4 regions of the Nocardia sp. NPDC055053 genome follow, and region 3 is predicted to be linked to each of the others. Evidence: riboswitches for the same ligand, from Rfam matches in the RefSeq annotation. Region 3 holds a riboswitch; each other region holds the start of a gene.
The links. Region 3 has a riboswitch for S-adenosylmethionine ahead of ACWF82_RS26195 (ABC transporter substrate-binding protein). Riboswitches for the same ligand answer to the same signal wherever they lie in the genome.
Positions count from the first base shown of each region.

Region 1: linked by a shared signal. The riboswitch ahead of ACWF82_RS29870 (ABC transporter substrate-binding protein) and the one ahead of ACWF82_RS26195 (ABC transporter substrate-binding protein) in region 3 are both predicted to bind S-adenosylmethionine.
Region 2: linked by a shared signal. The riboswitch ahead of ACWF82_RS29905 (AfsA-related hotdog domain-containing protein) and the one ahead of ACWF82_RS26195 (ABC transporter substrate-binding protein) in region 3 are both predicted to bind S-adenosylmethionine.
Region 4: linked by a shared signal. The riboswitch ahead of ACWF82_RS26810 (bifunctional o-acetylhomoserine/o-acetylserine sulfhydrylase) and the one ahead of ACWF82_RS26195 (ABC transporter substrate-binding protein) in region 3 are both predicted to bind S-adenosylmethionine.

Region 1 covers NZ_JBSGVD010000042.1:19,817-27,243, forward strand. The annotation lists gene ACWF82_RS29850 (LLM class flavin-dependent oxidoreductase) at 1-881, opposite strand, end outside; gene ACWF82_RS29855 (ABC transporter ATP-binding protein) at 878-1,624, opposite strand; gene ACWF82_RS29860 (ABC transporter ATP-binding protein) at 1,614-2,516, opposite strand; gene ACWF82_RS29865 (ABC transporter permease) at 2,497-4,332, opposite strand; gene ACWF82_RS29870 (ABC transporter substrate-binding protein) at 4,332-5,492, opposite strand; SAM riboswitch class IV at 5,535-5,650, opposite strand; gene ACWF82_RS29875 (FMN-dependent NADH-azoreductase) at 5,870-6,496, shown strand; gene ACWF82_RS29880 (MFS transporter) at 6,474-7,427, shown strand, end outside.
Region 2 covers NZ_JBSGVD010000042.1:30,220-37,646, reverse strand. The annotation lists gene ACWF82_RS29945 (TetR/AcrR family transcriptional regulator) at 1-563, opposite strand, end outside; gene ACWF82_RS29940 (hypothetical protein) at 764-1,429, opposite strand; gene ACWF82_RS29935 (hypothetical protein) at 1,822-2,121, shown strand; gene ACWF82_RS29930 (hypothetical protein) at 2,362-2,610, shown strand; gene ACWF82_RS29925 (alpha/beta fold hydrolase) at 2,762-3,538, shown strand; gene ACWF82_RS29920 (SMP-30/gluconolactonase/LRE family protein) at 3,540-4,499, opposite strand; gene ACWF82_RS29915 (MarR family winged helix-turn-helix transcriptional regulator) at 4,614-5,063, shown strand; gene ACWF82_RS29910 (SRPBCC family protein) at 5,124-5,579, opposite strand; SAM riboswitch class IV at 5,722-5,838, shown strand; gene ACWF82_RS29905 (AfsA-related hotdog domain-containing protein) at 5,853-6,629, shown strand; gene ACWF82_RS29900 (HAD family hydrolase) at 6,626-7,336, shown strand; gene ACWF82_RS29895 (hypothetical protein) at 7,333-7,427, shown strand, end outside.
Region 3 covers NZ_JBSGVD010000031.1:2,606-10,032, reverse strand. The annotation lists gene ACWF82_RS26200 (ABC transporter permease) at 1-929, opposite strand, end outside; gene ACWF82_RS26195 (ABC transporter substrate-binding protein) at 932-2,551, opposite strand; SAM riboswitch class I at 2,567-2,660, opposite strand; gene ACWF82_RS26190 (hypothetical protein) at 2,873-3,571, shown strand; gene ACWF82_RS26185 (glycosyltransferase) at 3,613-4,785, opposite strand; gene ACWF82_RS26180 (LppM family (lipo)protein) at 4,787-5,533, opposite strand; gene ACWF82_RS26175 (carotenoid biosynthesis protein) at 5,667-6,473, opposite strand; gene ACWF82_RS26170 (phytoene desaturase family protein) at 6,652-7,427, opposite strand, start outside.
Region 4 covers NZ_JBSGVD010000032.1:56,949-64,375, forward strand. The annotation lists gene ACWF82_RS26800 (MFS transporter) at 1-247, opposite strand, end outside; gene ACWF82_RS26805 (TetR family transcriptional regulator) at 381-1,121, shown strand; SAM riboswitch class IV at 1,185-1,295, shown strand; gene ACWF82_RS26810 (bifunctional o-acetylhomoserine/o-acetylserine sulfhydrylase) at 1,376-2,692, shown strand; gene metX (homoserine O-acetyltransferase MetX) at 2,689-3,837, shown strand; gene ACWF82_RS26820 (TetR/AcrR family transcriptional regulator) at 3,839-4,483, opposite strand; gene ACWF82_RS26825 (oxygenase MpaB family protein) at 4,634-5,593, shown strand; gene ACWF82_RS26830 (winged helix-turn-helix transcriptional regulator) at 5,637-6,011, opposite strand; gene ACWF82_RS26835 (nitroreductase family protein) at 6,081-6,728, shown strand; gene ACWF82_RS26840 (DUF3017 domain-containing protein) at 6,721-7,047, opposite strand; gene ACWF82_RS26845 (tRNA (cytidine(34)-2'-O)-methyltransferase) at 7,147-7,427, shown strand, end outside.

The DNA.
Region 1 (7,427 bases), on a different contig from region 3:
GCCGCGGTGACCGCGGTATCGGCGGCCAGCTGGGCGGCGACGTCGTCGGGTGTGCCGATGTAGGAGTCGCGCAGGACTTCCTCGACGCTGGACGCCACCTCCGGAATGCCCGCTGTGCGCAGGTGATCCAGGAAACGCAGGGCGCCGCGCCGGGCCCACCGCTGGGCGTCTTCGCGGTCGTCGGCGACGAAAACGCTGCGGGAGGCGCCTATTCGAGATGTCGCGCCCCGGGGCAGCGCCTGCCGGTAAGCGCTGATCAGCTGGTCCTGGAGCTTGTCGAGCGGGATGCCTTCGTCGCGCGGCTGGGTGCGCGAGAGCAGCAGGCCCGCGCCCGCCGCACCGGCGCGGACGGCACCGGCCACGGAGAAGCTGGCGTACCAGACGCGGTCGCGCAAAGTCGCCACCGGTGGGTGCAACGGTCTGCCCGGCACCAGGTCCGCGCCGTCGAGCGCCGCGGTGATCGCCGCCAGTTTCTCGGCGTATACGCGCTGCTTGTCCTCGGGGGCGATGCCGAACAACGCGAAGGTGCTCTTGGAACCACCACTGCCGAAACCCAATTCGAGCCTGCCATCGGACAGGATGTCCAGCACAGCCGCGTCCTCGGCGACCCGGATCGCGTCCTCCAGGCCGAGAGTCACGATGGCGGTGCCGAGCCGGATCCGGTCGAAGCGCGCCGCGGCGTTGGCGAGGAATACCAGCGGCGACGGAAGTCCGCCCTCGGCGGGGTCGACGTGATGCTGTGCGACCCAGGCGGTGTCGTAGCCGAGCCGTTCGGCCAGGCCGATCTGTTCCAGCGCATCGCTGTAGACCTTCGCCGCGCTCTGCTCGTCGTCATAGCGGACCAGCCGGGTGAACAGCCCCAGCCGCTTACCTTCGCTCATGCCGGTACCTTCCCCAGGTAGGCGTCGCGGATGGCGGGATCGTCGAGCAGTTCGGTGGCGGTGCCACGCAACACGATCCGGCCGCCGGCCAGCACATTGCCGGTGTGCGCGATCGACAACGCGAGTTCGGCTTGCTGTTCCACGATCAGGATGGCCAGCCCCAATTCGGTATTGAGCCGGGCGATCTCGTCGAGCACCCGGTCGACGAACAGCGGCGACAGGCCCATGGTCGGCTCGTCCATGCAGATCGGCCGGGGTTTGCTCATCAGCGCCCTGGCGAAGGCGAGCATCTGCTGTTCGCCGCCGGACAGGGTGCCCGCCTGCTGGGCGCGGCGCTCGCGCAGGCGCGGGAAGTGCTCGTACAGTTCGGTGGCCCTGGCTGCCAGCACCGAACGCCGCTCCTTGCGGATATAGCCGCCGACGTAGAGGTTCTCCTCCACCGTCATCGCCGGGAACACGCGCCTGGCCTCCGGCACCGAGGCGAGACCGGCTTCGATCCGGGTCGCGGGTGAGCTGGTACTCACGTCGACACCGTCGATGCGGACCGCCCCGGAACTCGGGCGCAGCAGGCCGAGCGCGGTTTTCATCGTTGTCGACTTGCCGGAGGCATTGCCGCCGAGCAGCGAGACGATCTCCCCGGGACGCACCGTCAGCGACACCTTGTCCAGTGCCCGCGAGGGCCCGTAGTGCACGCTCACCTCGTCGAATTCCAGGATGGGCGTGGCAATCTCGTCATTCGGCACCGACAGTCACCTTCTCTGCTCCTGTCTCGTTCGCGGCGGAGGCGCGCGCCCTGCGGCGCCCCAGGTACGCCTCGATGACGCGCTCGTCCCGCTGGATCTGTTCCGGGCTGCCCTCGGCGATGATCCGGCCTTCGTCGAGCACGATCACCCGGTCCGAGAGCGCGTTCACCAGTTCCAGTTTGTGCTCCACGAGCACGATGGTCTGACCTGCGGCTTTCAGCTCGGCGAGTTGCTGCCCGACCTCGGCGGTCTCGGTCTGGTTCATGCCGGCGGCCGGCTCGTCGAGCAGCAGCACCGTGGGTCGCAGGGCCAGTGCCCTGGCGATCTCGGTGCGGCGGCGATTGGCGTAGGACAGGGTGTAGGCGTTGTGCTCGGCGCGGGGTTCGAGTCGTTCGGCGAACCTGGCCAGCTGGGTATCCACGAGAGCGGTGGTCGCGCGCCGTTCCGCGCGCACCGCCGGGGTCGGCACCAGCGCCAGCACCGTCTCGGCCAGCAGCGGAATCCAGCGCAGGACCGGGATCCGTGCCAGCGACTGCCACGGCCTTGCCGCGGTGACCGTCGGGTGGAAGCCGATCTCGACGTTCTCGCGCACGGTCAGATTCCCGAACACCCTGCCGTTCTGGAAGGTCCTGGCGATGCCTGCACGCGCCGCTGCCTCCTGCGAGCCGGGCCGCAGCCGAGTGCCTGCCACCTCGACGCGCCCCTCGTCCGGGCGCAGCACACCCGAGATGAGGTTGACGGTGGTCGTCTTGCCGGATCCGTTGGGCCCGATGATCGACACGAATTCGCCGGGTGCGACCGACAATTCGATGCCGTCGACCGCGCGGACGCCGCCGAAGGACTTGCGCAGTCCGGTGACCACGAGCACGGGCTCACGTGGGGACGGGGACACGTTCACTCCTCACCAGAACGCCCTGCGGACGGAACCGGATGATCAGCAGCAGCACCACGCCGTAGAGCAGGATGCGTGCCTCCGGCGCCAGCCGCAGCGCCTCGGGGACACCGATCAGCACCGCGGCGCCGAGCACCGCGCCGTACGGCGATCCGGTGCCGCCGAGCACGAGCACGGTGATGATCAGCAGGGACATGGGCAGGTTGAACACGGTCGGGTCGATATAGCTGTACTGGTGGGCCAGCAGCGCGCCCGCGATCCCGGAGAACAGGGCGCTGATCGCGAAGGCGAGCGCCTTGTAGTCGCGCACCGGGATACCGGATGACCTGGCCGCGACCTCGTCGGCGCCGACGGCCCGCAAAGCGGTACCGAGCCGGGACCGCTGCACCCCGACCACCACCGCGAGGGTGATCGCGAGGAACACCAGCTCCAGCCAGAACACCTCGATGTTCTCGGTGAACTCGTGGCCGAGGATGCTCGGCACCGGAATCCCGAAGATGCCGTAGCTGCCCCTGGTGAGCGACTCCCAGTTGCGGATCACCGCGACGATCACGATGCCGATGCCGAGCGTGGCGATCGCGACATAGTGCCCGTTCAGATTCCACAGCGGCGCGGCCAGGATCGAGGAGAGCACCGCGGCCAGCACACCGCCTGCCAGGGCCGCGGCGAGAAACGGCCAGTCGTGATTCACCGTCAGGATCGCCGAGGTGTAGGCGCCGATCGCGATCGGCCCGGCCTGCCCGATCACCAGCTGTCCCGCCGAGCCAGCCACCAGTGTCATCGAGACCGCGATGATGGCGTAGGCGAGGATCTGTGTGCCAACCACGATGGCGTAGTTGTTCGCGACCAGCGGCACGATCAGCGCCGCCACCGCGAACGCCGCGACCGCGTGCCACCACCGCACCCTGAGCTGCCTGCCGACACCGAGGAACGTGCCGGTGAGCGGTTCGGCGCTGATGGCGGGCACCTTCGCCAGCAGGCCGCCGGGCCGCAGGATCAGGAACGCCACCAGCACGCCGAAGGTGATCAGGTCGCGGTAGCCGTCGCCGAAGACGTAGATCCCGAACGCCTCCAGAATGCCGAGCGCGAAGCCGCCGATCACCGCGCCGGGAATCGAGCCGAGACCGCCGATGGTGGCGGCGACGAAGCCGGTGAGCCCGGCGAGGGTGCCGCTGGTCGGCGAGATGTTCGAGTTGTACAGGCCGACAAAGATTCCCGCGAGACCACCCAGCCCGGCGGCGATCGCGAAGGCGAGCACCTGAATGCGCGACACCCCGATCCCCATTTGCGCGGCGGCGTCCGGGTCCTGGGCGGTGGCCCGGATGGCAAGGCCGTACCGGCTGAATCGCAGGAATCCGGCCAGCCCGACCATGACCGCGAGGGTGATCGCGAACATCACCAGATCGGAGGTGCCGAAACGGACACCGCCGAGCTGGAAGTTGTTGGTTGGCAATACCTGCGGAAACGGTCTGGTGTCCGGTCCGAACACGATCTGGGTCAGGTTCTCGATGATCAACCCGGCCGCGACCGTCGCCAGCAGCGCCGCGATGGCGGGTGCCTTGCGCAACGGGTGCACGGCCAGGACATCGATGAGAATGCCGACCACGGCGGTGATCGCGACCACCAGCACGATGGTCAGCCACAGCGGCAAGCCCTGTTCGGCGATCAGCCACCAGCCCAGGATCGACCCGAGCGCGAAGACGGCACCGTGCGCGAAGTTGATGACATTGGTGACGCCGAAGATGAGGGTGATGCCAACGGCGAGCAGCGCGTACGCATTGCCATGGACCACACCGGCGACGAGCGTGTCGAACATCAGCGATTGCCGGTCGGGACGAACTTTCCGCCCGTCAGCACCAGTTCACGCGGGGTCACGCCCTTCGGGCGCCGGGTCTCCTGATCGAAAGCGAAAGTGCCGAGCCCGATTCCGGTGAACCGGGTTTCGGTCTTCAAGCCATCGAGGACGCCTTCGCGAGTGGCCCCGCCCTTCTTGGCCGCCTGCACCACCACATTCAGGGCGTCGTAGGCGTAGACGTTGAAGTCGCCCGGGTCGGTGTTGAACTTCGCGCGGAACTTGGTGACGAAGTCCTGCACCTTCGGGTCGGGATCGGCCGGGCTGAAGATGCCGTTGACGATGTCGCCCTCGGCCGCCGCGCCCGCCAGCGAGATGAACTGCGGGGTGTTCTGGCCACCGAAGAACTGACCGGTGAAGCCGACGTCACGCAGCTGCTTGACCACCAGCGCGCCGTCGGGACCGTACCCGAGGTGCACGAACGCCTCCGGGTTCGCCTCGCGGCCCTTGATCAGGATCGGCTTCACATCGGTGGAGTCGGGCAGGATCGGCGAGGAGTAGGCGATCTCGACGCCCTTCTGCTCGGCGAACTTCTCGAAGAACTGGAATGCCTGCTTGCCCCAGTCGGTTTCGAGATAGACCACCGACACCTTCTTGGCCTTCTTGCTCACCCACTCGGCATTGCGCTCCTGGAACACATCGAGGGTGATGGACGGGCTCCACGAGTAGGCACCCGCCTTGGTGAAGTCCACCGCGGAGTTGGTGAAGCCGTACTGGACGAGCTTGCCGCGGTTGTAGATCGGCGACGCGGCGATCGAGGCGGGCGAGGAGAAGTCACCGAGCTCGGCGATGATCGAGGAGTCGTCGACGAACTTGGTGGCGATCGGCACGGTCTGCTTGGGATCGGATTGCGAGTCCTCCCACTTCAATTCGACCTTGCGGCCATTGATGCCGCCCGCGGCGTTGATCTCGTCGAGGGCGAGGTCGAAGCCCTGCTGCCACAGCCGGCCGTACTCGGCGGACGGACCGGTGCGCGGACCGGAAACGCCGAAATACACAGTTCCGTTCGCGGATTCACCGCCCGCGTCGCTGCAACCGACCACCGCGGCCGCCACACTCACCGCGGCCAGCGCGCCCGCCACAATCTTGAAACGACGGCGCGAGCCGATCGAGAACTTGCTCATTGATGATTTTCCTTCGAATCCGGACGCCACGGAAACCCGGGCATTCAGCGCTTGCGCTCTCCTTTCGAGAACGCCTGGTCGTCACCCGGGGCACCCCACCGCCAAGCGAGGGTTGCCGATCAGCGAGCCGGGGCTCGAAACTGCTGATACTCGTGACCGTGGGTCGAAATGTAGCAGCAGGTCAGCGACGGATCCGACGCGTGCGATCGCATTCGATGATGTTCCGGGACAGCCGGATACGGCTCTAGCTGCGGTGATCGGTGGCGCGGCTGGTTGCGATCAGCTCGAGACAAATGACCGGGCAGGCACGGCGAGGATCAGCGCAGCGTGCGACAAATCATTGTCGAGGGTCGGCGGCCTCGGTACTGCTATTCCCCATGACCACTCTGCTACACATCAATGCCTCCGCACGCGGCGAATTCAGCCAATCTCGCGCCATCGCACAGACTTTCATCGAAACGCTCGCCGCGAAGGATTCCAGCTTGCAGGTCGACACGCTCGATCTGTTCGACGCGGGTCTGCCCGAATTCGGCACCGACGCGGCCGCGGCCAAACTGGCCGTGTTCACCGGGTCGGAGCAGACGCCCGAACAGGTCGCCGCCTGGGAGCAGGCGCGCGCGGTGTTCGACCGGTTCGCCGCCGCCGATCTCTATGTCGTCAACATCCCGATCTGGAACCACGGGGTGCCCTACATCCTCAAGCAGTACGTCGACATCGTCACCCAGCCCGGGTGGGCGTTCGGCTTCGATCCCGAGGTCGGTTACAGCGGTCTGCTCGACGGCAAGCGCGCCGTCACCGTCTACACCAGCGGCGTGCACCAGCCGGGCGTGCCGATCCAGTTCGGCAGCGACTTCGCCACCCCGTTCGTGCAGGACTGGCTCCGGTTCATCGGCGTCAAGGACGTCGCCGAGATCCGCTTCGCCCCGACCGTGCTCACCGAGGACCCGCAGGTCGGCTTCGCCGCGGCACAGGAACGTGCGCGTGAGCTCGCCGGCGACTACTGAGACCTGGGCGCCGACCGGGCGCACCGTCGCGACGATCTGCGCCGTCGGCATTCTCGTCGTCGGCCAGCTGTACGTGGTGCTCCCGGTCCTTGGCGATCTCGCCGCGGCGTGGGGCACCTCCCGCGCCGCGGCGACCTGGACGACCACCGCGTTCGGGCTGGCCTACGGCGCCGGATTCCTGGTGACCGGGCCGCTGTCGGACCGGTGGGGCCGCCGCCCCGTGATCGTGGGCGGCCTCGCCGCGACAGCGGTGTCCACGCTGGTCGTGATCGCCGCACCGACCCTCGGCGCCGGACTCGCCGCCCGGATCCTCCAGGGACTCACCGCGTCCTTCTTCGCCCCCGCCGCCTTCGCCTACCTCGCCGAGCGCATCGCCCCCGCCCGCCGTGTCTTCGCCCTCACCTGCCTGACCAGCTCGTTCCTCGGGGCGGGGGTGATCGCGCAGGTGCTGGCCCAGCTCGTGGACGACGCCTTCGGGTGGCGGGCGGTATTCGTGACCGGCGCACTGGGTTTCGGGCTATCGGCGGTGGTTCTGCACGCTGTCCTCGAGCCGGGCAAGCGCGCGACCACGGCATCGGCGAGCACGGTGTTCACCGCGTTCGCCACCCTGCTGCGCACCCCGCGCCTGACCCTGCTCTACCTGAGCTGCCTCGCCGTCCTCGGCTCCTTCGTCGGCATCTACACCGGCATCCAGCTGGCACCGCCCGCCGGCATCGGTGCCGACGGTGCCACATTGCTCGCACTACGGGCCAGCGCGATCCCGGCCATGATCGCGATCCCCCTGCTTGCCACCAGATTGGCGGCGATCAATCCGGAACTGCGCTTGATCAGCGCTCTCGCCGCGGCAGGTGCTGCGGCCGGAATCACCGCGATCCCGCTGGGTGGAATCTGGGTCGGTACCTGGCTTTTCGTCTTCGTCGCCGCGGTGGCC
Region 2 (7,427 bases), on a different contig from region 3:
AGCCGGGAGACCACGGCGTCCACCAGTTCGTCGGTGGCGGGCAGGGTCTGCGGCGCGATCCTGGCCAGCTGATTGAACCCGTGATAGATGCTGACGGCCACGCTCGCGCGAGTGTAGGCCTGCGGATCGGGCACCCCGAGCAGCCGCAATTGCGCGGCGACATAGTCGATCCGGCGTTCGGCGACCCGGCTCATCGCCGCGGCGACGGCGGGCTGATCCACCGAGGCGAGCAGCGCGAGATCTTCCCTGCCGTGCGCGGCGTACTCGATGACATGGGTGAACAGCTGCCGCAAACGTTCAGCGGGCCCTGGCAATTGATCCAGCTCGTCGATGACATCCTGCGTCCCGCGCTGCTCCCACCGCGCGAGCACAGCCTCGACGAGCGCGGCGCGATCCTTGAAATGCCAGTAGAAGCTGCCCTTGGTCGCCCCGAGCCGTTTCGCCAGCGGTTCGACCGCCACCGCGGCCAGCCCGCCTTCGCCGAGGGCGTCCAGCGCGGCCTGCGCCCAGTCGTCGGCGGTGAGCCTGCGCCCGGCGGACTTCGCGTTCTCCTCTCGCGGCATTCGCATACGCTACCGTATGGTCAATTCCATACGGGAAAGTATGGAGGTCTGACCATGCCGATGCTCGACTTCGTCGCCTCGGTGCGTATGGCAGGCGGCCGGACGTCGCTGTGCGGAGCACCTGTTGGCCACCAACGCTTCCCCGCGTCGCCAACCGGTTCCGCGGTCCCGCGAGTCGATGCGGTACGCGGCCTGGCAGGTCAGGCGATCGGGACCACGTCGTCGGGGTCGGACAGGTCGCCGTCGTCGGACAGGTTGTCGTCGCTGGTGCGCAGGATCTCCTCGATCGCGTTGCGTAGGTCGGTATAGCCGTCGGTGGCGAGGTAGGTCAGGATCTCGGACCGATGCTCCGGCGAGGGGTAGGCCGCGGGGTCGGTGCTGACGCTCTTCATGAATTCGCACATGAACAGCGCCGTGATCGCGCCCGGGTCCAGCACCTCGAGGATGTTGGTCTTGCGCAGTGTGGAGAACAGCTGCAGGGGATTGTCGACCCGGCCGGACAGGTCGACCATCCGGTCGTCGACGTGGTCGTCGACGAGGCGCACGACCACGCTCCACTCGTGCAGCCGATCCGCCTGTCGGGCAAGCCAATCGGCGGCGCATCTGCGTAGCACGGCGGTGACCTCGGGGTCTTCGAGCCAGTGGCTGCCCGCGGGCCCGGCGAGGATGTCGCAGGCCACGATGGCTGTCAGGCGGTCCCGCATGTACGAGTCGCCACTGCACCGCTGCAACTCGGCGTAGAACTTGACCGGATCAGCGGCACGGCGGATCGTGGAATCCAGATCGGGAACCGTCGGATCGACTACGAGCTCTACTTCGTAGACGAGTTCGGGCCGGTCTCCCGGCGTCGTGTTGCTGGCACTCATCTGAGACCTCAGCCTCCTCACTCTTCGCGTGGTTCGGAGCGCCTGGCGGATAGGCCAGGCTGAGAGACCACGATACTGCCACACGGTGCAGATGTGTTCATCGACTCGACATGAACCGCTTCGCAACTCGCGCATCCGACAGGTTCCCCGACACGCCGGTGTCCTCAGAGGTTTTTTACTATCCTGCGCGAGCACGAATGCCTACACTGTGTGTTAAGGAATATGAACACACACGGTGCGCTCCGGTTCGATATGATTCACCCGTTCACTAATGAACACCGACGTCCAGTAGTAGTTGGCATCGCATCGCGAGGGGTCGCACCCTCGCCCACCCTGTCGGAATCAGGGTGGGCGAGGAGCGGATGCCACGACCGACAACCAGGAGATGAGCCATGGCCAATATGACCTTCACAGTGCGGATCAGCCCGCGCGACCACGAGCTGTTGACCAGCCTCGCGGCCATCCGCAACCAGAGCGTCGCGGAGCTCTCGCGCGAACTCCTCTCCGACGGCATTCGCAGACTTCTCGATCCGGAGGAGATCGAGCGTCGCATAGCGGCTGAGCGTGCTCGGCTACTCGCCGCCGCCGCGGAGCTTCGCGCTGACGACGCCGTACCTTCCGCGGTGGCCGACGTCGATGATTCGGCCGCGAAGGCCAAGTCGTCGGTCAAGGCCTCCGCGACAACGAACTGATATTCGTATCAATATTTGAACCACCCTGGCCGAGGTTCCGAGTGCGCCTACCACCCGGAGCGATCGACCGGAGATCTGAGAAAGAGCCGCCGGGCGAGAAATCGCCGGCGGCTCTTTTCGCGTCGGTCAGTTCGTGTGCATACGTTTGAACACGTTTGAGCACAGTCGGTTCTTGTGCAACGTGTGCACACGGGTACAGTGGCCATCGATAGGCAGATCGGTACTCGTGGAAGGACCTTCATGACCGACAACGCCAGCGGCGCCACCACACCCCCGCCCCCCGCTCCGCCGGTCACCGCCGAGGATGTGGCCCGCATGCTCCAGGCCGCCGAGGACGCCACCCGGCTGCTCCGGGAGGTCCAGGCCGCCGGCCGCCGCCAGCAGACCCGCGCGTTCGCCGCCGGCTTCGCAGGCAGCTCCGTGGGCAGGCTCTTCGGCAAGGCGGGCGAGAAGTGGCTCGACCGCCTCGACTGGTTCGGCCTGGTCTGACCGCCTGGTCCGGCGGCCGCGAGTATCTGTGCGGCGCAATCGAATACGACGAAGGCCTGTACCGACATGGTGCGGGCCTTCGTCGTGTCCGGGGCATAACGCACCGCCCCGGCGCGGCAGACGAACCGAACGGTCTCGATAGTCTGGACAGGTGCTATTTCTGGACGAAGGCTCGCGCACCGGCCCGGTGATCGTGTTCGTGCACGGCATACCCGGTTCGGTCGACTGGTTCGCGGCGGTCGCCGAACGGCTGACCGGCGACCACCGCGTGATCCGGGTGGATGTCCACGATCAGGGCGCGGAATCCGGTGACTTCACGGCTGCCGCGCGCAGCGCTCCGATCGCCGCGCTGCTCGACGAGCTGGACCTGTCGCAGGTGACTGTGGTCGGTCATTCGTTCGGCGCGGAGATCGCTCTCGAACTCGCCGGCTCGCCGCGGGTGGCGCGGGTCGTAGTGGTCGGCCAGGCGCCGGACTATCACATCGCTGCGATCCCGTCCGTGGCGAAGTGGGTGGTCCGGCCATGGTCGGTCCGGCTGGCGCAACGCTGGACGCCCGGCCTGGTGATCCGGCTGGCCAACCGGACCGTGTTCGCGCCGCGCTTCCGCTACGCCTCCGCGCCCGGCCTGGCCGACGCGATGGTTCGGGACTTCCGAACCGCGGTGCCGGGCGGTCTCGCCTATGCGGCCGGTGCGCGAGCTGACGACCTCGCCGCACATCCGCTCGACGAGCGGGTCGCCGCACTCGACCTCCCGGTCCTTGCCGTGCACGGCAGGCACGACTACCTCTACGACAGCACGGCCACCCTGGACCGCTACGCCGCGGCCGGCGCGCGCACCCACCTCGTCGAGCACGCGGGTCACTCGCCGCAGATCGAGCAGCCGGACGAATTCGTCGCCGTCCTCAGGGAATTCGTCGACGGGGCCTGACTCAGAACCCGTCGACCGCCGACACCACGAACGTCCCGGGCGAACCCGCATCACCCATCGGCCCACCCTTGTCGAACTGTGACGACACGATCAGCGCCCGATCGCCCGAGTGCACCATCGTCGTGGGGATATTCAGTGCGGGATCATGGAATTCGCGATCACGCGTAGCGGCGGTACCGCGGTCGGTGACGGTCCAGCGGCTGACAGTGTTCTCGGTGTTGTGGACTACCCACAGCGTGTTGTCGCGCAGTTCCATGCCGTCGCCGTGGCGCACGTCGCCGCCGGTCAGCGCGACCTTGCGGATCGGCTCGGCGCCGGTCAGGTCGATCCGGTACAGCTCGCCCGCCGACATCGCGACGACGAGCAGATACGTGCCCGCCTGATCGGCGACGATCCCGTTCAGCTCGAAGGTCTTCGCATCGCGCGGTCCGAGCACCGGGCTCAGGTCGTAGGCGACCCCCAATTCACCATGGCCCGAGGCCATCTGGTCTGGAGTGACCCGATAGACGACATTGCGGACACTGTCGGTCAGATAGCCGCTCCCGTCGGCACCGAAGTCGAGATCGTTGACGAAACGCGGCGCGGCGCCCGGCACGTCGAACCGGGCCAGCAGCGCGCGGGAACCGGTGTCGTACACCGCGACTCCCACGCCCGAATCGATCACCCACAGCCTGCCGTCCCGGTCGACCCGCACTCCGTTGGCCGTCTTGCGGCCGTCCGCGCCCGCGGGCAGGAACACCTCCGCGCGCTCGGCGCCCGCGGCCGCCCGGTAGACCGTGCCGTCGGCGAACGAGCCGACATAGCTGTCGCCGGAGCGAGCGTCCAGTGCGATGCCCTCGGGATACACGGCATCGCCGGGCAGCTCGAAGGCGGTGCTCAACGCCGGCGCGGTGTCGGTTCCGCACGACGTAGCGGACAGGCAGGCGACGGCCAGTGCGATGGTGGCGCTGGTCCTGATCATGATGAAGCCTCTCAGTGATGTAATGCCAGACATCAAGTGATGGGCAGAAATGTAGATTAGAGCTCTAATGATCGTCAAGGGCATTACATGATGACGGACGGATACCATGCACGCATGACGTCCATGCCCGCCGCCGAGAGGCTCGGCACGTATATCAAGCGCGCCGAGCAGTCCCTGATCGCGGCGAAGACCGCCGCGCTGAAGCCGGCCGGGCTGACCGTCCCGCAGTACAGCGCCCTGCTACACCTCGCGGAGAACCCCGGCATCTCCGCCGCCGCGCTGGCCCGGCTGGCTGGGGTCACGCCACCGACCATGAACACCGTCCTGACCAACCTCCAGGACCGTGGCCTGGTCGAGCGCACGCCGCACGAATGGCACAAGAACGTGCTCGAGACCCGGCTGACCGAGGCGGGCCGCGAGGTGACCGCCGCGGGTGACGTGCGCGCGGTCGCCGTGGAACGCGATCTCGCGGCGCGGTTCACCGCCGAGGAACTGGCGACCGTGACGGCGCTGCTCACGCGGACGGCGGAGGCGCTCGACGAGATCCGCGCAGACCTGCCCTGACAGTCCGGCAACGCCGAGAGCCCGCCGGATCATCCGGCGGGCTCTCGGGGTTTGTGCAGGTCAGCGCTCTGCGACAGCCTTGACCTTGCTGAGGGTTTCGTTCATGCCCGCGACCAGGTCGGCCTCGAACTTCTCCTCACCACCGAGGGCGACCTTGATCGTCCCGCGCAGCCACGCCGGCACGCCCTTGACGGGGTCGACGGTGCGGGTTTCGACAACGCGGGTGCCGGTGGCGGTCGGCTGGAGCTCGTAGCGCCACACCGTGCGGTTCTCGTTCATCCGGAACGCGAAGGACTTGCTTGGCTCGTAGCTCACGATGCGCGAGGTGGTCGGGTACACCTTCCAGCCGACCTTGTTCAGATTGACGGTGTAGGCGCCGTCGCGGACCCCACCGACGGCGATCATCTTCAGCGTGGTCGGGCTGAGCTCGGGCATGCGGCGCAGGTCGGCCAGGATCGACCACACCTTCTCCGGCGCTGCGGCGATGTCGATGCTGGCTTCGAGATTGTTCGGCAACGGTGCCTCCGGTGGGTGTGACGGACTGTCACGCACAGCATAGGCATCGTCGACCAGGGGATCTTCCGCCCGTGGTCGGATTTTTCGCAACCTGGTCGCAACACTGTTCAAAAGTTCTGCGCCCGAATAATTTTCGTTCGACGGTCACGAGTTCCAGCTTCGAGCCCCGGCTTGCTGGGCGGCAACCCTCCATCGGGGGCGGGGTGCTCCGGGTGACGACCGGATGGCGGGGAGTTCCCACCCGCCATAAGCGTCCTTCTGGAGGTTCTATCCATGTCTGTTGTCCAACTCGACTCCGCCACCCGTGCCCCGGAAACGGTGGCGACCACCTTCGTCGTGGTCGCCGACCGGTTTCTCGGAATCTCCGCGGACGACCGGGTGCACACCGTGTCGGGACTCGTCGCCCTGTTGCGCGGCGGCCGTCTCACCGATCGGGAGTTGACGGTGCACCTGGGGCAGGGCATCACCCGGCACGATCTCGATTACCTCGAGCATGTCGCGCAGACCGCCGGGGCCCGGCTGCGGGTGGTCGGCGAGATCGCCGAACCGGCCCGCCGCCATCACGTGCACAAGTACCAGCATTCCAATGTGCTGTTGGCCGGGCTGACCAGGGAGAACGAGAACGTCTTCCGCGCCGACCTGCGCCTCGACAGCGACAACGAACTGCTGCTCGACCATCAGACCGGTGAGCACGTGCAGGGCATCGTGGTGATCGAGGCGGTGCGCCAGCTGTTCCTGGCCGCGTTCGAACTCGAATACGGCGTGCGCAGGCCGCAGGAGCACTTCTACATCGTGTGGAACAACGTGGACCTGCGGTTCACCTCGTTCCTGTTCCCGCTGCCCGCGACCCTGCACGCCCGGCTCACGCCGGTCTCGGTGGACGATCCCGGCAAGCTGCAGTTCGTCATCGAGACCGAGGTGCGTCAATTCGGCAAGACCGTGGCCGGCTCGCGCATCGAGTTCACCGCGCTGCCCAACGACCGCATCGCGCAGATCGAGCGAGCCAAGGCGGCCAAGGCGGTCACCGCGCACCTGGCGGAGTCGGCATGAGCGTGGCGTTCTTCGATGTCGACGAAACGTTGATCACCGTCAAGAGCATGTTCGCGTTCCTGCGGCACTGGCTCACCGAGCGCGGTGACGACGGCAGCGAGTACGCGCGCATCACCGGCGAGATCAAACAGCTGGCGGCAGCGGGCACTCCGCGCGAGGAGATCAACCGCCACTACTACCGGATCTATCGCGGAGTCGAGTACGCCGCGCTCGATGAGTCGGGGCAGCGCTGGTTCGACACCTTCGCCGCGGATGGCGCGCCGTTCTATCTCGATACCTTGGAAGCACTGCGCGCACATCATGATTCAGGCGTTCGCACCGTCCTGCTCTCCGGATCGTTCGCACCGGCGATCGCTCCGGTGGCCGCCGCGGTCGGTGCCGATCACATCATCGCCACCGAGCCGGTGCTCGACGAACACGGCTCGCTGACCGGCGAGGTCCACCGGCCGATGATCGGCGATGCCAAAGGCGAAGCGGTGGTGGCCTACCTGCGCGAACACGGCATCAGCCCCGACGACACCTGGGGCTACGGCGACCACAGCACCGACCTACCCTTCCTGTGGATCGTCGCGCACCCCTTCCACCGCGGCGACGACCCGCACCTGCTGGCCGCCGCGACCGCTGCCTGGCGCAGACTGGGCGACCGTGTCGGCGACGCGAACGGCATCGAAATCTCCGGCGATCGAAAAGTGGTATCCACGTGGTGAAACGGCTCTACGACCTGACCCCGACCACCCAGGGTCCGCTCTACCCACCCAGCGAAATCGTGGACGCCGACGGCGATTTCCTCGTCGTCGG
Region 3 (7,427 bases):
CCGGTGATCCGCGGATCGAGCAGGGGATACAGCAGATCGACCGTCAGATTCACGACGACGAAGATCAGCGCCGACAGCAGCACCACGCCCTGCACGACGGGGATGTCCTGGTTGAGCACGGAGGTCTGGGTCAGCCTGCCGACCCCGGCGCGGGCGAACACCGATTCCACCACCACCGACCCGGCCAGCACGGTGCCAACCAGCACACCGGCGATGGTGAACGCCGGCACGCTGGCCAGCCGGGCGACGTGGCGCCGCTGCACCCACCACCGCGAGGCGCCCTTGGCGAGCGCGACCTCGGTGAACGGCTGCCGCCAGGTCTGTTCCAGCCCGGCGGCGAGTACCTGGGCGATCACCGCACCGATCGGCAGTGCCAGGGTGAGCGCGGGCAGCAGGGTGCCGCGCAGTCCCGTCCCGCCGAAGGCCGGAAACCAGTGCAGCCGAAACGAGAACAGCTGCAACAGGATCAGGCCGGTCCAGAACGTCGGCACCGAAACAGCCAGCGGTGGTAAGGCACCGAGCGTATTGCGCAGCCACGGCCGCCGCGTGTAGGTGGCGGCGAAGGCCAGTGCCGTGCCACCTACCGCGGCGAAAAGCAGGGCGAGCAGCGCCAATCCGAGAGTCGGGGGCAGGGCGTCGCCGAGCGCCTCGGTGACCGGCTGACCGGTGTTGATGGACCGCCCGAGGTCACCGGTGACCGCATTGCCGAGCGCGGTCACATACTGCTCCCACAGCGGCTTGTCCAGGCCGTAGCGAGCCTGCAGTTCCGCGATCGCCGCCTTGTCGACAACCGTGCCGGGCCCACCGCCGTCGGCGGCCATCGACACCGGATCCGCGGGCAGCAGGTAGAGCACGACGAAGGAGATCGTGAACGCCGCCCACAACACCCAGATCGCCTGCAGCACCCGGGAACCCACATATCGGCTCATGATCAGCGCCCGCTCAGCCAGGTGTCGAAGAACTGCAGCCGGGCCGAGGCCTCGAACTTCAGATCCTGGGTACCCGCGGCCGCGCCGATCGCCTGCGACAGCTCGACGGTGGGGATGTAGAGGCCGTTGTCGAGGATCTGCTGCTGCGCGGTCTTGATCAACGCGGCACGGGCCGCCGGATCGTTGGATGCCAGCTGCTTGTCCAGGGTCTCGTCCAGGGCCGGAATCGGCCCGCGCGCGTTGAGGTTGCGCCCCGTGACGGAGAAGGACGTGCGCAGAATGTCGCCGTCGGCTCGCGTGGAGTTGCCGTAGGTGGAGTCGTAGTCCTTGGAGTTCATCTTGGCGGTCCACTCCGGCAGCGACACCAGGTCCAGTGTCAGGTCGACGCCCACCTGGCGAAGCTGCTGCTGCACCAGCTCCAGGATCGCCTGGTTGCCCGCGAACACCTGGCTGAACGTCACCGAGAAGCTCAGTCGCTCACCGTTCTTCGTCCGGATGCCGTCGGCGCCGGGAACCCAGCCTGCCTGGTCGAGGATCGACTTCGCCTTGGCCGGGTCGTTGGGCAGCTGTGCCGAGAGATCCGCGTAGGCGGGTGTCGCCGAGGCCAGGGTCGAGGTCGCGACCTTGAACTGCGGGCCGAGCACGGTGTCGACGAGCTGCTTGCGGTCCAGCGCGGGCAGCAGCGCCTGGCGCACCGCGGGGTCGCGCAGCGGACCACGAGTCACGTTGGGGTGCAGGCCGAACGGCGTGCCGGGGTTGGACGTGGACAGCACCTGGCCGCCGACCGCCTCGATCTGCGGCGCGTCCTGGGGCAGCGCGTCACTGATCGCGTCGAGCTGGCCGGAGACGAGACTGCCGGTGCGCACCCCGGATTCGGGGACGACGGTGAATTCGATCCGGTCCAGGTACGCCTCGCCCTCATGTCCGAATACCGCCGAGCCCCAGCGATATCCGGCCCGCTTCGCCAGCGTCACCGAGACGTCCTGCTTGTAGCCGGCGTAGGTGAACGGCCCGCTGCCGATATTGTCGCCCGCGCACCTGGCCTCGGCCGGTTTGCCATTGGTCGCCTTGGCCAGGATGCCGAGCTGCGGCGTAGACGAGGCCTGCAGGAACTGGGCGTTGGGCTGGCTGAATTCCACTCGGGCGGTGAGCTTGTCGACCGCGGTCGTACCGACGTAGTTGGTGAGGTAACTCGAGCCGAGCGGCGCCTTCGCGCCACCGAGCTTCACGACCGCGTCGAAGGTGTCGCGCACCGAGTCCGCGGTGAGCGGGGTGCCGTCGCTGAAGGTGACGCCGTCGGCGAGCGTGAACGTGAACACCTTCGCGTCGGAGCTGACCTCCCAGCTCGTGGCCAGCCACGGCGTGATCGCGCCGGTCTTCGGGTCCTGGTCGGTGAGCGAGTCGACGATCTGACGAGCGACGTAGATGGACTGGTTCGAGCCCGCCTGCGCCGGATCTGAGCACGACGGCGCCTGTGACAGGCCGTACCGCAGCGTGCCGCCCGGCTGCGGCGGACCGGCCTGCCCACCCGAGCCTGCGCTGTCGCTACCGCACGCGACCACGGAGGTGGCGACGGCGAGGACGCCGGCGACGGCGGCGAGACGATGACGGGGACCGATCACGGGGTGCACTTTCTTCCTCCATCGAACCCGGCGGAAGCACCCACACCCGGGAGCGGGCGGGTTGCTGCGACGTCATCGAGCCAGGTCTCTCGGTCGCTCTGGATGGGTACGACCGGCCGCAGGGGCCGGTACCGAATCAGCATGTGGCACTGCCGGGATCCTTCACAACGGTAAGGATCAGCGTGAGCGCAGAGCTTGGAACCAGCGGCGTACTCGGGCACACTGTGCGACGCGCCGACGGCTCGGTGTCATCTCACCTGCGCGGATTGCGTCCGGTACGGGAGTAGCGTCGGATTTCTTCGCGTCCATGAGGAGTACGCCGTGACCGAGCCGCGTCGTTTCACCACACCGACCACGCTGGCGGCCTGTGCCGCCGCGCTGCTACTGGCCGCGCCCACCGCGGCGGCGGCGCCCGAGGTAACCAGGGATGCGCCGGCGGCGCAGGCGGCAGGTCCCGGCGACCTGCTCGGCGCGTATCAGACCGTCGTCGACACCCTCGAAGCGCTCGGCGTCCAGCCGTTCCTGTATCCGACGGTCGCCGCGAACTGCGCCGGTGACGACCTCGGCCTCGTTCCCGCCGTCGCGGGTGCGGTCCCCGGCCCGTGGCCGTCGAACACCGTCCAGATCCCCGGCCTCGACCTCACCGCCGTGAAATCCGGCCAGACGATGTTCACCTTCCTGCCCTACGGCCTGTCGCCGGACACCGCCACCACCAAGACCTCCGGCATGCAGGTGGCCTGGCTCAACATCAGCACCGGCCGCGGCGGCCTGGCCTCGATGGGCTCGATCACCGACATCGTCCGCGCGACGGTCCCGCCCGAGGTACCCGTCGAACTGCGCCCCCTCGCCGAAACCGCCATCCGCGACTTCCTGTTCACCGCCATCCCTGTCGGCGGCGTGCGCGCGGTCCCGGTCGACACCGGCCACGGCACCGTTCTGGCCGCCGTCTTCGGTACCACCGACAACGCGGGCCGCTCCTGCTTCTTCTTCCCGACCGTCGGCATCACCGAGGTCCCTTAGCGTCGCGGTCTCGGTGCGGATGTGTCCGCGAACGGAAACTGTCAGGCGCGCTGCGCGGTCGTGGTTTCCGGGGCGACGAGGGGACGTTGCTTCCAGTGCAGTCTGCCGGTGCGGTGGCGGTGGTGCGATCGCGTCCACAAGGTCAGGTAGTGGGCTATGCCCAGGGGGTGGGCTACCGCTGAGGTGATGTCGGCGGGGGTAGGCGCGCGGCGGGTTTCGGTGCTGCGGGCGGTGAGTCGGCCCGCTACCGCGGCGAGGTAGCCGAGCAGGCCCGCGCGGCGGGTCCGGCCCCGGCCGCAGAGGGCGGCGAGTGGGGGAATCCAATAGGCAAGGGCGGCAAGGGCTCCGATCGCGGCGCCCGCGTCGATCCGGCCGCCGTAGGCCGACCACAGCCAGCGGGTGTAGCCGTTGGTGAGTTCGCCCGCGCCGGTGTACATCCGGGTGCGCGCCGCCGGACCGGCCGTCACCAGGGCGGTGCCGTGGCCCGCGCGGCGCAGAGCTCTGGCCAGGTCGAGGTCCTCGGTGGCGCTGGCGGCGACGGCGGCGTGACCGCCGCCGGCGCGGTAGGCCTCGGCGTCGACGGCGAGGAACTGCCCGCACGCGACCGCGGTCGACGGGCGCAGGCTGTGGTTGGCCGGGCCGAGGGGCAGCGTCGAGGCCCACGACCACGCGAGCAGGGGCTGGACCAGGCGCTCGGTGGCCGTCCCCGCCTCCTGCGCCGGCCAGGCTGACACCAGACCGGCTGCGCGCCTGCGCAATTCGGTGACGGCGGCGGCGACGGCGTGCGGGGCGAGGCGAACGTCGGCGTCGACGAAGACCAGGGCCGCCGCGTCGGTGCGGGCGGCGAGGCGGGCGCAGGCGGCGGCCTTGCCGGTCCAGCCGGGGGCGGGGTGGGCGGCCGAGCGGAGCACGCTGAAGCGGTCGTCGTCGCCGATCGCGGCGAGTGCGGCCTCGTAGGTGTTGTCGGTGGAGGCGTCGTCGAGGATGAGCACCCGCAGGCGCGGTACGCCGGTCTGGGCGCGCAGGTCGGCGATCAGGTCGGGCAGGCGGTCGGCTTCGTCGCGGGCGGGCACGCACACCGTCACCGGTTCGATCACGCCGGCGACGCGGCGCGGCAGGGTACGCAACGTGACCAGGTTGTAGGCGGCGGTGGTCGCGCCCAGCGCGGCCAGCCCGGTGCCTGCCCAGGTCAGGTAGCGGACCGCCGCGCCCATGTCAGCGGCCCAGCCTGCGGCTGGTGATCTCGCGCCACATCTCCTGTGGCGAGAAACCACCGCGCGGCGCGTTCGGCGGGCCGGGATTGCGGTCGCGGAAGGCCAGGCCGGCGATGAGCGCGGCGACGGCGAGGGTGATGCCGCCGACGATGCCTGCCCAGCCGGCGAACGAGCGCGTGTTCGGGTCGGCGTACTTCACCTCGGCGCGCAGCGTCGAGACCTCACCGGCGGGCAGCTTCCACGACACGGTGCTGTCGCCCTCGCGGGTGCCGTTGGTCTTGGCGACGCGCGCCGGGAACGCGATGGAGAACTGCACGTCCGAGCCCTGCGGCGGCACCGACTCCAGGTCGACGCGGCCGGTGAGGCTCACCAGGTCGCCGTTGCGCTGGAACTCCAGGGTGAACATGCCCTGGGTCTGATCCGACAGGCCGCCGAGCTGGCCGACCTCGCCGAAGGACAGGTCGTCGAAGAACACCTGCGTGCCGACGTACCCGTCCTGGTTGTAGTTCTCGACGCGGACCTTGGCCGCCAGCGCATCGGGCGCCTTCAGCTGCGGACCCTTGTCGTCGGCGCCGGTCGGGACGACGGCGGCGACGATCCGCCCCGACACCCGGTCGTTGGACGACACGCCCATCGACACCTGCACGCGCAGGCACCCGGCCAGCGCGGGCACCAGCAGCGCCAGCAGGACGGCGACGGCCGCGACGCGCCGCGCGGGCCCATGACGACGCGGCGAAGGAGTGGGCATGTCGGCGACGAGACTCGGCTGCACGGTTGACATCGTGCCAGGCCCGGGCCCGAGAACCCACACGACGGGCCCACCAGGTCGCGCCGACCCGTGCCGAACAGGCATTTCGCCCATGATTCCGGGCCGTGGCGCCTCAGCTCGTGCGGTCCGCGGCTGTGTCGCGCGATCGGGCGCGCAGCAGGAGCGGTATGCCGAGCGGCGCCAGGCCGAGGAAACCCCAGACCGCGGAGGCGGGCAGTCCGAGGAAGACCGCGTGCGCGAGCGTAGAGCCGAGCCAGGTCCACCCGAACACGGCCACCGGGACCGCCACCGACGGGTCACGGGCAGGCGGCACCTGCCGGTCCAGGACGGTGAGCAGCAGCGCCATCACCGCGGCGACCAGCGCCCAGCCGAGGTAGTTGGTGTACGGAATCTGCGGGAGACCGGGCAGCCCCGCGCCGGTGACCCGCCAGGTCCACTGGCCGTCGGCCACCATCTGCGGATCGAGGAACAGATCCCAGCCGACCGCACCGACGACGAACAGCCCGGCGCGTCGCACGGCCGCCCCGATGCTCGCGTCCCGGTGCACGAGCAGACCCGCGACGATCCAGATCGGGTAGAGCCCGCCGGTCCACGCCAGCGGGACGACCAGCGGAACCTCGGCGAGCGCGGGCCCGATCCGGTCGACGGCATAGGCATAGTCACCGAACGGGAACCCGGTGGCCGTACCGATGACCTCGGCGGTGAGGCCGAGACCCGAGACGATGGCGAAGAACCCGGTGGCCCAGCGCCATCCGCGGGTCGTCGCCGCATGCAGGAGGGCAGTCGCCGCCGAGAGGACCACGACGACAATCGTGATCCGATCGCGGATCGTGCCCGCACTCAACGGATAGGCGATCTGCACCAGGACAAGCAGAATCGCGGTGGCGGTCGGCAGCGCGCGCTGTGGATCAGCACGCAACCACTGGCCGAACGCCGCGGCGCCGCGTCCCGACTGGTGAGCGATCCAACGGAGGCGATCGAATCGATCTGAGCCGATCACGGGCGCTGCCTGTCGACGGCGCGTGGACAGGCAGGCGTGCGGTGGGCCTGCGTGGGTGGCGGGCAGTCGGTCGCGCCGCGCATGCTCGGTCCCGCCCTCATCGTCTGCGTGGCAACGAGAACCGGCGGGTCCTCCGATCGCCGAGGACCAGCCGCGCGGCGCTGCGCCCACTGGCACCGGACACTCCACCGCCGGGATGGGTGGACGCGCCGGTCAGATACAGGCCGGGAGCGCCCGGTACCCGCTGACCCGACAGCTCGGGCAGCGGCCGCCACAGCATCATCTGGTCGAGCGACATCTCGACGTGCATGACATTGCCGCCGCGCAGTCCCATCTCCCGTTCGAGATCGACCGGGGTCTGCACGAATCGCTGCCGCACCGAGGACGCGAACCCCGGTGCGTACCGGTCGACCTCGGCGATGATCCGATCCGCCTCGCTTTCGGCGTGTGCCGCCCAGTCGCTGCCGTCGGCGAGCTCGTAGGGGTGCCACTGTGCCCACAGCGATAGCTGATGTTCGCCAGGGGGCGCGATGGTCGGGTCGAGGGCGCTGAAGCTCATCGCCAGCACCACCGGCCGCGGCGGCAGCGAACCGGCCAGTGCCGCGCCGTGGGCCAGGCGCAGCTGGTTACGGTCCGAGACGAGGAACTGCAGGCCGCGGGCGGATTCGGCGGGGGAGGCGCCGGGGTATTCCGGTAGCCGGTCGGTGGCCAGACGCACCACCATGCCGATGCCGGGGCCGACCCGGATCCGGCGCTGCCAGTCGTCGAGGGTGCCTGCGTCGAAACCGCCCGCGCGCAGCAGATCCAGGGTGGCCAGGATGTGGGAGCCGGCGACCACGGTGTCGGCGTGCAGGTTTCGGCCGGATTCGGTGG
Region 4 (7,427 bases), on a different contig from region 3:
GGTAGTCGGCCATCCGCCCGCCGAGCAGCAGCAGGCCGCCGAAGATCAGGGTGTAGGCGGTGAGCGCCCACTGTTTGTCGCCCTCGCTGATGCCGAGGTCTTTCTGGGCGAACGGGAGCGCGATCGTGACGACGGTGGCGTCGAGGATCACCATCAACTGCGCGGAGGCGAGGACGGCCAGCGCCCACCATCGCATCGAACTCTGTTGTGTCTCAGTTGGTTTCGCGTCTATGTCGATGCCGGTCACCACGGACTCCTAGTCACTCGAAGGCTGGCTCAATCCTGGCACCACGAGACAATTGGCGTCAAGAGCAAAATGTCTGACTGCGCCATTTGGCGCGATTGGACAGACAAATCGAGCCGGACGGTAATCTGGAGGGATGCTGGACTCGACCACTCCGATCAGCGCGGACCGGGCGACCGAACCGGCAGGCCTGACCACGGCCGGCCGCGCGCCGACGGGCCTGCGCGAACGCAAGAAGATCCAGACCAAGGCGGCGATCGTCGAGGTCGGGCTGAACCTGTGCGACTCGCAGGGCTTCGACGCGACCACGGTCGAGCAGATCGCCGCGGGCGCCGACGTCTCCCCGCGCACGGTCAACCGCTACTTCCCGATGAAGGAAGACATCGTGCTCGCCCCGATCGACGACTTCGGGGTCACCGTCGCCGCCGCGCTCGGCGAGCAACCGCGCACCGGCAACGAACTCGGGGCGCTGTGCGGCGCCTATCTGCAGGTCATCGACGCCGAGGCCGACGCCGACGGCATCCGGTTCCTGCGCCAGTTCCTGCAGATGCAGCGGATCATGCGAACCAGCCAGGCCGTGAACGCCCGCGCGCTCGAATACGCGGAGAAGAAGAACGTCGCGGTCTGCACGCAACTCGCCGAGCGGATGGCGACCACGCCGGACGACTTCTCGGTCCGGATGGTCGCGGGCACCTGGCAGATGCTGTGTCACCTGTCGCTGGCCGCCATCGAGGACGAGCTGCTCGGCTCGACACCGGAAGCCGCCGCCGGGGTGACCAGGAGCGCCGTCCTGCGCGCCTACCACGAACTTCGCCGCGTCTGCGGCGCACCGGCCGACCGCGACACGCCAGGGGTCGGCACACCGGCGGCGGAGTGATCCAGGCGACGAAACCGGGGGAAGTTTCCGCGCTGACCCGATGGCCGGTTAACATGACGGCAAGGTCATGAGTACCAGCGCCAAGCCCCGGCTCGCTGGTCGGCAACCCTCCAGCTGCGGTGGGGTGCTCCGGGTGATGACCGGGCTCTCGAAGGTCGAGAGCAAGCGCGCATCGCAGGAGGCCCCCATGTGTTGTTGTCCGTCGATCCGACCCAGCTGACGCGAGACACCGGCAAACAATCCTGGAGCATTTCATGACCGACTCTGCCCTGCCCGAGAACTGGTCCTTCGAGACCAAGCAGATCCACGCGGGCCAGGCACCCGACGCGAGCACCAACGCGCGGGCACTGCCGATCTACCAGACCACCTCCTACACCTTCCGCGACACCGACCACGCCGCCGCGCTGTTCGGTCTCGCCGAACCGGGCAACATCTACACCCGGATCATGAACCCAACCCAGGACGCGGTCGAGCAGCGCATCGCCGCGCTCGAGGGTGGCGTCGCGGCGCTGCTGCTGGCCTCGGGCCAGGCCGCCGAGACCTACGCGATCCTGAACCTGGCCAGTGCCGGTGACCACATCGTGTCGAGCCCGCACCTCTACGGCGGCACGTACAACCTGTTCCACTACTCGCTGCCCAAGCTCGGCATCGAGGTCTCCTTCGTCGAGGATCCCGACGACCTGGCGCAGTGGCAGGCCGCCATCCGGCCCAACACCAAGGCCTTCTACGGCGAGACCATCGCCAACCCGAGCAGCGCCGTGTTCGACATCCCCGGCATCGCCGAGGTGGCGCACAAGGCGGGCATCCCGCTGATCGTCGACAACACCGTCGCGACTCCGTACCTGATCCAGCCGCTGGCCCACGGCGCCGACATCGTCGTGCACTCGGCCACGAAGTACCTGGGCGGGCACGGCGCCGCGGTCGCGGGCGCGATCGTCGACGGTGGCACCTTCGACTGGACCGTGCGCGACGCCGACGGCAACGCGCGCTTCCCCGGTTTCACCGAGCCCGATCCCAGCTACCACGGCGCGGTGTTCGCCGACCTGGGCGCGCCCGCCTTCGCGCTGAAGGCCCGCGTGCAGCTGCTGCGCGATCTGGGTGCGGCGGTGTCGCCGTTCAACGCGTTCCTCATCGCCCAGGGCATCGAGACGCTGAGCCTGCGGGTCGAACGGCACGTGTCCAATGCCGAGGCCGTGGCGAAGTTCGTCGCCGAGCAGCCGGGCGTCGAGGCCGTGTACTACGCGGGTCTGGAGACCTCGCCCTGGTACGCGCGGGCCAAGCAGCTCGCGCCCAAGGGCGCGGGCGCGATCGTCGCGTTCGAGCTGCGCGGCGGTGTCGACGCGGGCAAGAAGTTCGTGGACGCGTTAAGCCTGCACAGCCATGTCGCTAACATCGGTGATGTGCGTTCTCTCGTGATTCACCCGGCATCGACCACGCACTCGCAGTTGACGCCCGAAGAGCAACTGGCCTCCGGCGTCACTCCGGGGCTGGTCCGGCTCGCCGTCGGCATCGAGGGAATCGACGACATCCTGGCCGATCTGCGCGCGGGTTTCGCGGCGGCGACGACGTGACTGTGAGCACCGAATCGCCGATCGCCCGTCCCGCAACCGGTGTGGCCCTGCTGCCACCGCCGGACGGGCGACTCGGCGTGGTCGCCATCGGGGACGTGTCGCTGGAGAACGGCGCCGTGCTCCCCGATGTGCGGCTGGCGGTGCAACGCTGGGGCGAGCTCTCGCCCACTCTCGACAATGTGGTGCTCGTCGAACACGCGCTGACCGGTGACTCGCATGTCATCGCCAGCGCGGACAACGCGCAGCCCGGCTGGTGGGAGGGCATGGTCGGGCCCGGCGCGCCGATCGACACCGACGAATGGTGTGTGATCGCGACCAACGTGCTCGGCGGCTGCAAAGGCAGCACCGGCCCGTCCTCGCTCGCGCCCGACGGCACGCCGTGGGGCTCGCGCTTTCCCGATCTGACCATCCGTGACCAGGTGACCGCCGAGGCGCAGCTGCTCGATCTGCTCGGGATCGAGCGGCTCGGCGCCGTCGTCGGCGGGTCGATGGGCGGCATGCGGGTGCTGGAGTGGATCGTCGGGCAGCCCGAGCGGGTCGCGGCCGCGCTCGTGCTGGCCGTCGGCGCCCGCGCCACCGCCGATCAGATCGGCACCCAGACCACCCAGATGGCCGTCATCACCGCCGACCCGGATTGGCAGGGCGGCGACTATCACGGCACCGGCCGCGCCCCGATGACCGGCATGGGCCTGGCCCGGCGCATCGCGCACCTGACCTACCGCACCGACGGCGAGCTCGACCACCGCTTCACCAATCAGCCCCAGGGCGACGAAGACCCGTGGACGGGCGGCCGCTACGCGGTGCAGAGCTACCTCGAGCACCAGGCGGAGAAGCTCTGTCAGCGGTTCGATCCGGCCACCTATGTGCTGCTCAGCGAGGCCATGAACCGGCACGACGTGGGTCGCGGCCGTGGCGGGATCGCCGCCGCGCTCGCCTCGACCTCGGTCCCGTGCGTGGTGGGCGGTGTCGACTCCGATCGGCTCTACCCCCTGCACACCCAGGCCGAGCTGGCCGAGGGTCTGCCCGGCTGCGCCGGTCTCGAGATCGTGGTCTCGCGCGACGGGCACGACGGCTTCCTGACCGAGGCCGCCGCGGTGTCCAAGCTGCTCACCGAGACGATGCGCCTGGCCCGCGAGAGCCGCTGACTCAGTCTCTCGCCGTACCCGTCAGCAGGGTGACGATCGAGCGGACGTACTCCTGAAGCCGTTCGCGCGGATACTCCCGCGGCTCGTTCACCGCGAGCCTGCCGAGCATCTCGGCGACGGTGAGCGTCGAGTTCGCGAGCAGTCCAGCGTCCATCCCCGACCAGCGCGGCGACATCGCGATACCGACGCGGACAAGGGATTCCGCGCGGGCCAGGATGTCGGCGCGGGCCGCGCGCAAGGCGGCACGGTATTCGTCGGGAGCGCTGGCCGGGGTCGCCAGGATCAGCCGCCAGCGCGTCGGATTCGCCAGTGTCACTCCGACGAACGCTTCGACCGTCGCCGAGGCGGCGGCGACCGGATCGGTGTCGAGCAGGTCCTCCGGCAGGGTGTCGGCGATCTGCTCCAGCCCGCGTTCGCGTTCGCGTTCCAGCAGGGCTTCGACGAGTTCGGCGCGGGTCTTGAACACGGTGTACAGCACCGGTTTTCCGACGCCGGCCTCCTGGGCGACGGCTTCCATGCTCAGTTCGTGCAGTTCCATCCGGCCGAGCACGGTGAAGGCGGCGTCGAGGAGCTGGGCGCGCCGCTCGTGCGGCGGCAGGCGCGGGGCATAGCGGCGCCGCGGCCGTTGCTCCTGCGTCGCGGTCACGCGCTCCTCCTGTCGTTGCCTGGACGATACCCCGGCGGTGGACTCCCGGCATCAATCCTACGCAACCGTTGTATTCGCATCGCACCATTGCTACGGTTGCGTTGTATTCAAATGTGAGGTTCGCCTCGGCACTGCAAAGGAGCACGTGCAATGGCTTTCGATCCGTCCGCCCTGCGCCGCGACGACTACGGCTTCTTCGGGCCGGGCTCCCCCAGCTGGAAGGTGTGGGCATCGCCGACCGCGCTGATCGGTTTCCAGCGGGCGGTCACCCTCGAGCACTTCGACCCGTTCCTGACCGCCGCGGTCGCCGACTCGCAGGGGATCTACGACAACCCAGCGACCCGCCTCGACCACACACTCGCCTACTTCGTGCTGGTCGCGCTCGGCGACGGCCGCACCGCCATCCAGGCCGCCGAGCACCTGATGAAGGTGCACGCGCCGATGACGGGCATCGAGCCGATCAGCGGCAAGCGCTACAGCGCGAACAACCCGGAATCCCAGCTGTGGATCCACGTCACCGGCTGGCATTCGGTGCTCGAGTGCTACGAGATGTACGGGCCGGGACCGCTGAGCCCCGAGGAGGAGGATCGCTACTGGGCCGAGTGCGTGATCGCCGCCGAGCTGCAGACCTGCAAACCCACCGATGTGCCGCGCAACCGCGACGAAGTGCACGCCTACTTCGAGCGGGTCCGGCCGCAGCTGTGCGTCTCCGAGCGGGCGATCGAGGGCATGCACTACCTGCTGTGGACACCGCCGGGCAAGGGCTGGCATTTCGCGATCGGCAGCAGGCTGCTGTCGCTGGCCACCATCCCGTCCCTGCCGATGTGGATGCGCAAGCTCGGCCGTTTCGCCATGCCGCGCGTCGTCGACCCGCTCGTCCGGATCCCCGCGAAGGTGATCGCCTGGACCGCCGCCCGCCGCGACAACCGGGTCCTGATCACGGCCGCCCCGTTCATCGCCCCGATGACCGGCGCGATCTTCGCCGCCCACGCCCACTCCGCACCGCCGCGGACCCCGTCGACGATCACCCCGCGGCAGGCCCGCGAGCTCTACGGCAGCCAGGGCACCCGCAGCCTGTGGGAGCAGCCCGCGCCCGCCGAATCCGCCTGATCGATTCGGCTCCGGGCCGCCGCCACGCCGGGCCGCGGCCCGGTCAGGGCGACATGCGCCTGGCCTTCTCGATGTGATTGATATTCGTCTCGACCCATTCCCGCAGCGCCGCGATCGGTTCGCACAGGCTGTGACCGAGATCGGTGAGCGTGTACTCGACCCGGGGCGGCACCGTGGGATACACCGTGCGCGCGACGAATCCGTCGCGCTCGAGCTGACGCAGGGTCTGCGTGAGCATCTTCTGGGAGATGCCGTCGATCCGGCGGCGCAGATCGGTGTAGCGCAGGGTGCCGTCGGCGAGCGCGTCCACGATCAGCACCGTCCACTTGCCCGCGATGTGGTCGAGGACCTCGCGGGTCGGACATTTGGCCGAGTAGACGTCGGCGGGCAGGCCGGTCGCTTCATGAACTGTGCGCACCCAGCCGATTCTAACGCACTTTTAGGTGCCTACTTCCCAAAGGAGAGTGACTCTCCGATAGTAGGAATCATGATCACGCAGACACTGTCAGTCGCCGAAGCCATCCGCACCCGGCGCACCGTCCGCCACTACCGGCCCGATCCCATCGCCCCCAAACTGCTCGAAGAACTGCTCGACCTGGCCGTGCAAGCCCCGAGCGCCTGGAACATGCAGGACCGCTCGATCGTCGTGGTGACCAGCGACGACGGCCGGAAGGCATTGTCGGAGGCGGCTTTCGGTCAGCCGCAGCCGCTGGAGGCGCCCGCGGTGCTGGTGTTCGTCGCCGATCCGGCGGCCTGGACATCCGCCAACACCGATATCGCCGAGCAAGCCGTGCGGAACGGGGCGTGGAACGAGCGGTTTCAGGCGATGTTCGATTCGCGCGCCGAATATCACTCGTTGCGCGAGCGCGGGCTGCTGCGTGAGAACGCCGTGAAGAACGCGATGATCTCCGCCACCTATGTGATGCTCGCGGCGACCGGTCTCGGGCTCGCCTCGGCGCCGATGAACGGGTGGGACGCCGAGCTGGTGAAACAGGCGATCGGCGTCGACGCGGACGCGGATCTGGCGATCGCGGTCATGGTCACCGTCGGCTACGGCGCGGCCACCCCGCCGCACCCGGGTCGCAGGCCGCGCGAGCGGGCGGTGTTCGCCGAGCGCTATCCGGCGCTCAGCTGACGCCGAGGGTGTTGATCGTGGCGGCGAGGAAGACGATGGCGCTGCCCAGTGCCGTGAGGGTGGCCACGTCGAACGGCTTGCTGCGGACCGCGAGCAGCCCCACCTGCACGGTCGGCAGGCACAGCCGGAACGCGGCGGCCACCAGGGCCGCGCTGCCGAAGATGATCGCGCCGCGCCGCCACCGATCCCAGGCGACGAACACGACAGCGACCAGGATCAGCGCGCTCACCACGGTCATCGGCAGATGACTGCGCAGGTACTGCTGCCCCGCGCTCAACCGCACGACCCGATGCTTCCCGGTCGTCTCCGCCTTGTTCACGGCGCCGATTGTTCCAGACGCGGCCGCAGGGCGGGCGCCCCGAGCCCGATCGGTGGGGCGAGCCGAGCGCGCGAGCCCGGCATGACAGAGTGATGCGCTGTGCTGCACCTGATCTTTCACAACCCCGTGATCCCACCCAACACCGGCAATGCGATCCGGCTGGCAGCGGGGACCGGTTGCGCGCTGCATCTGATCGAACCGCTCGGCTTCGACCTCTCGGAGTCGAAACTGCGCAGGGCCGGACTGGACTATCACGACCTCGCGGTGGTGACGGTGCATCCCGACCTGGCGACGGCGTGGGCGGCCATCGAGCCTGGGCGGGTGTTCGCGTTCACCACCCAGGCCACCACCCGCTTCACCGATGTCGCCTATCGCGACGG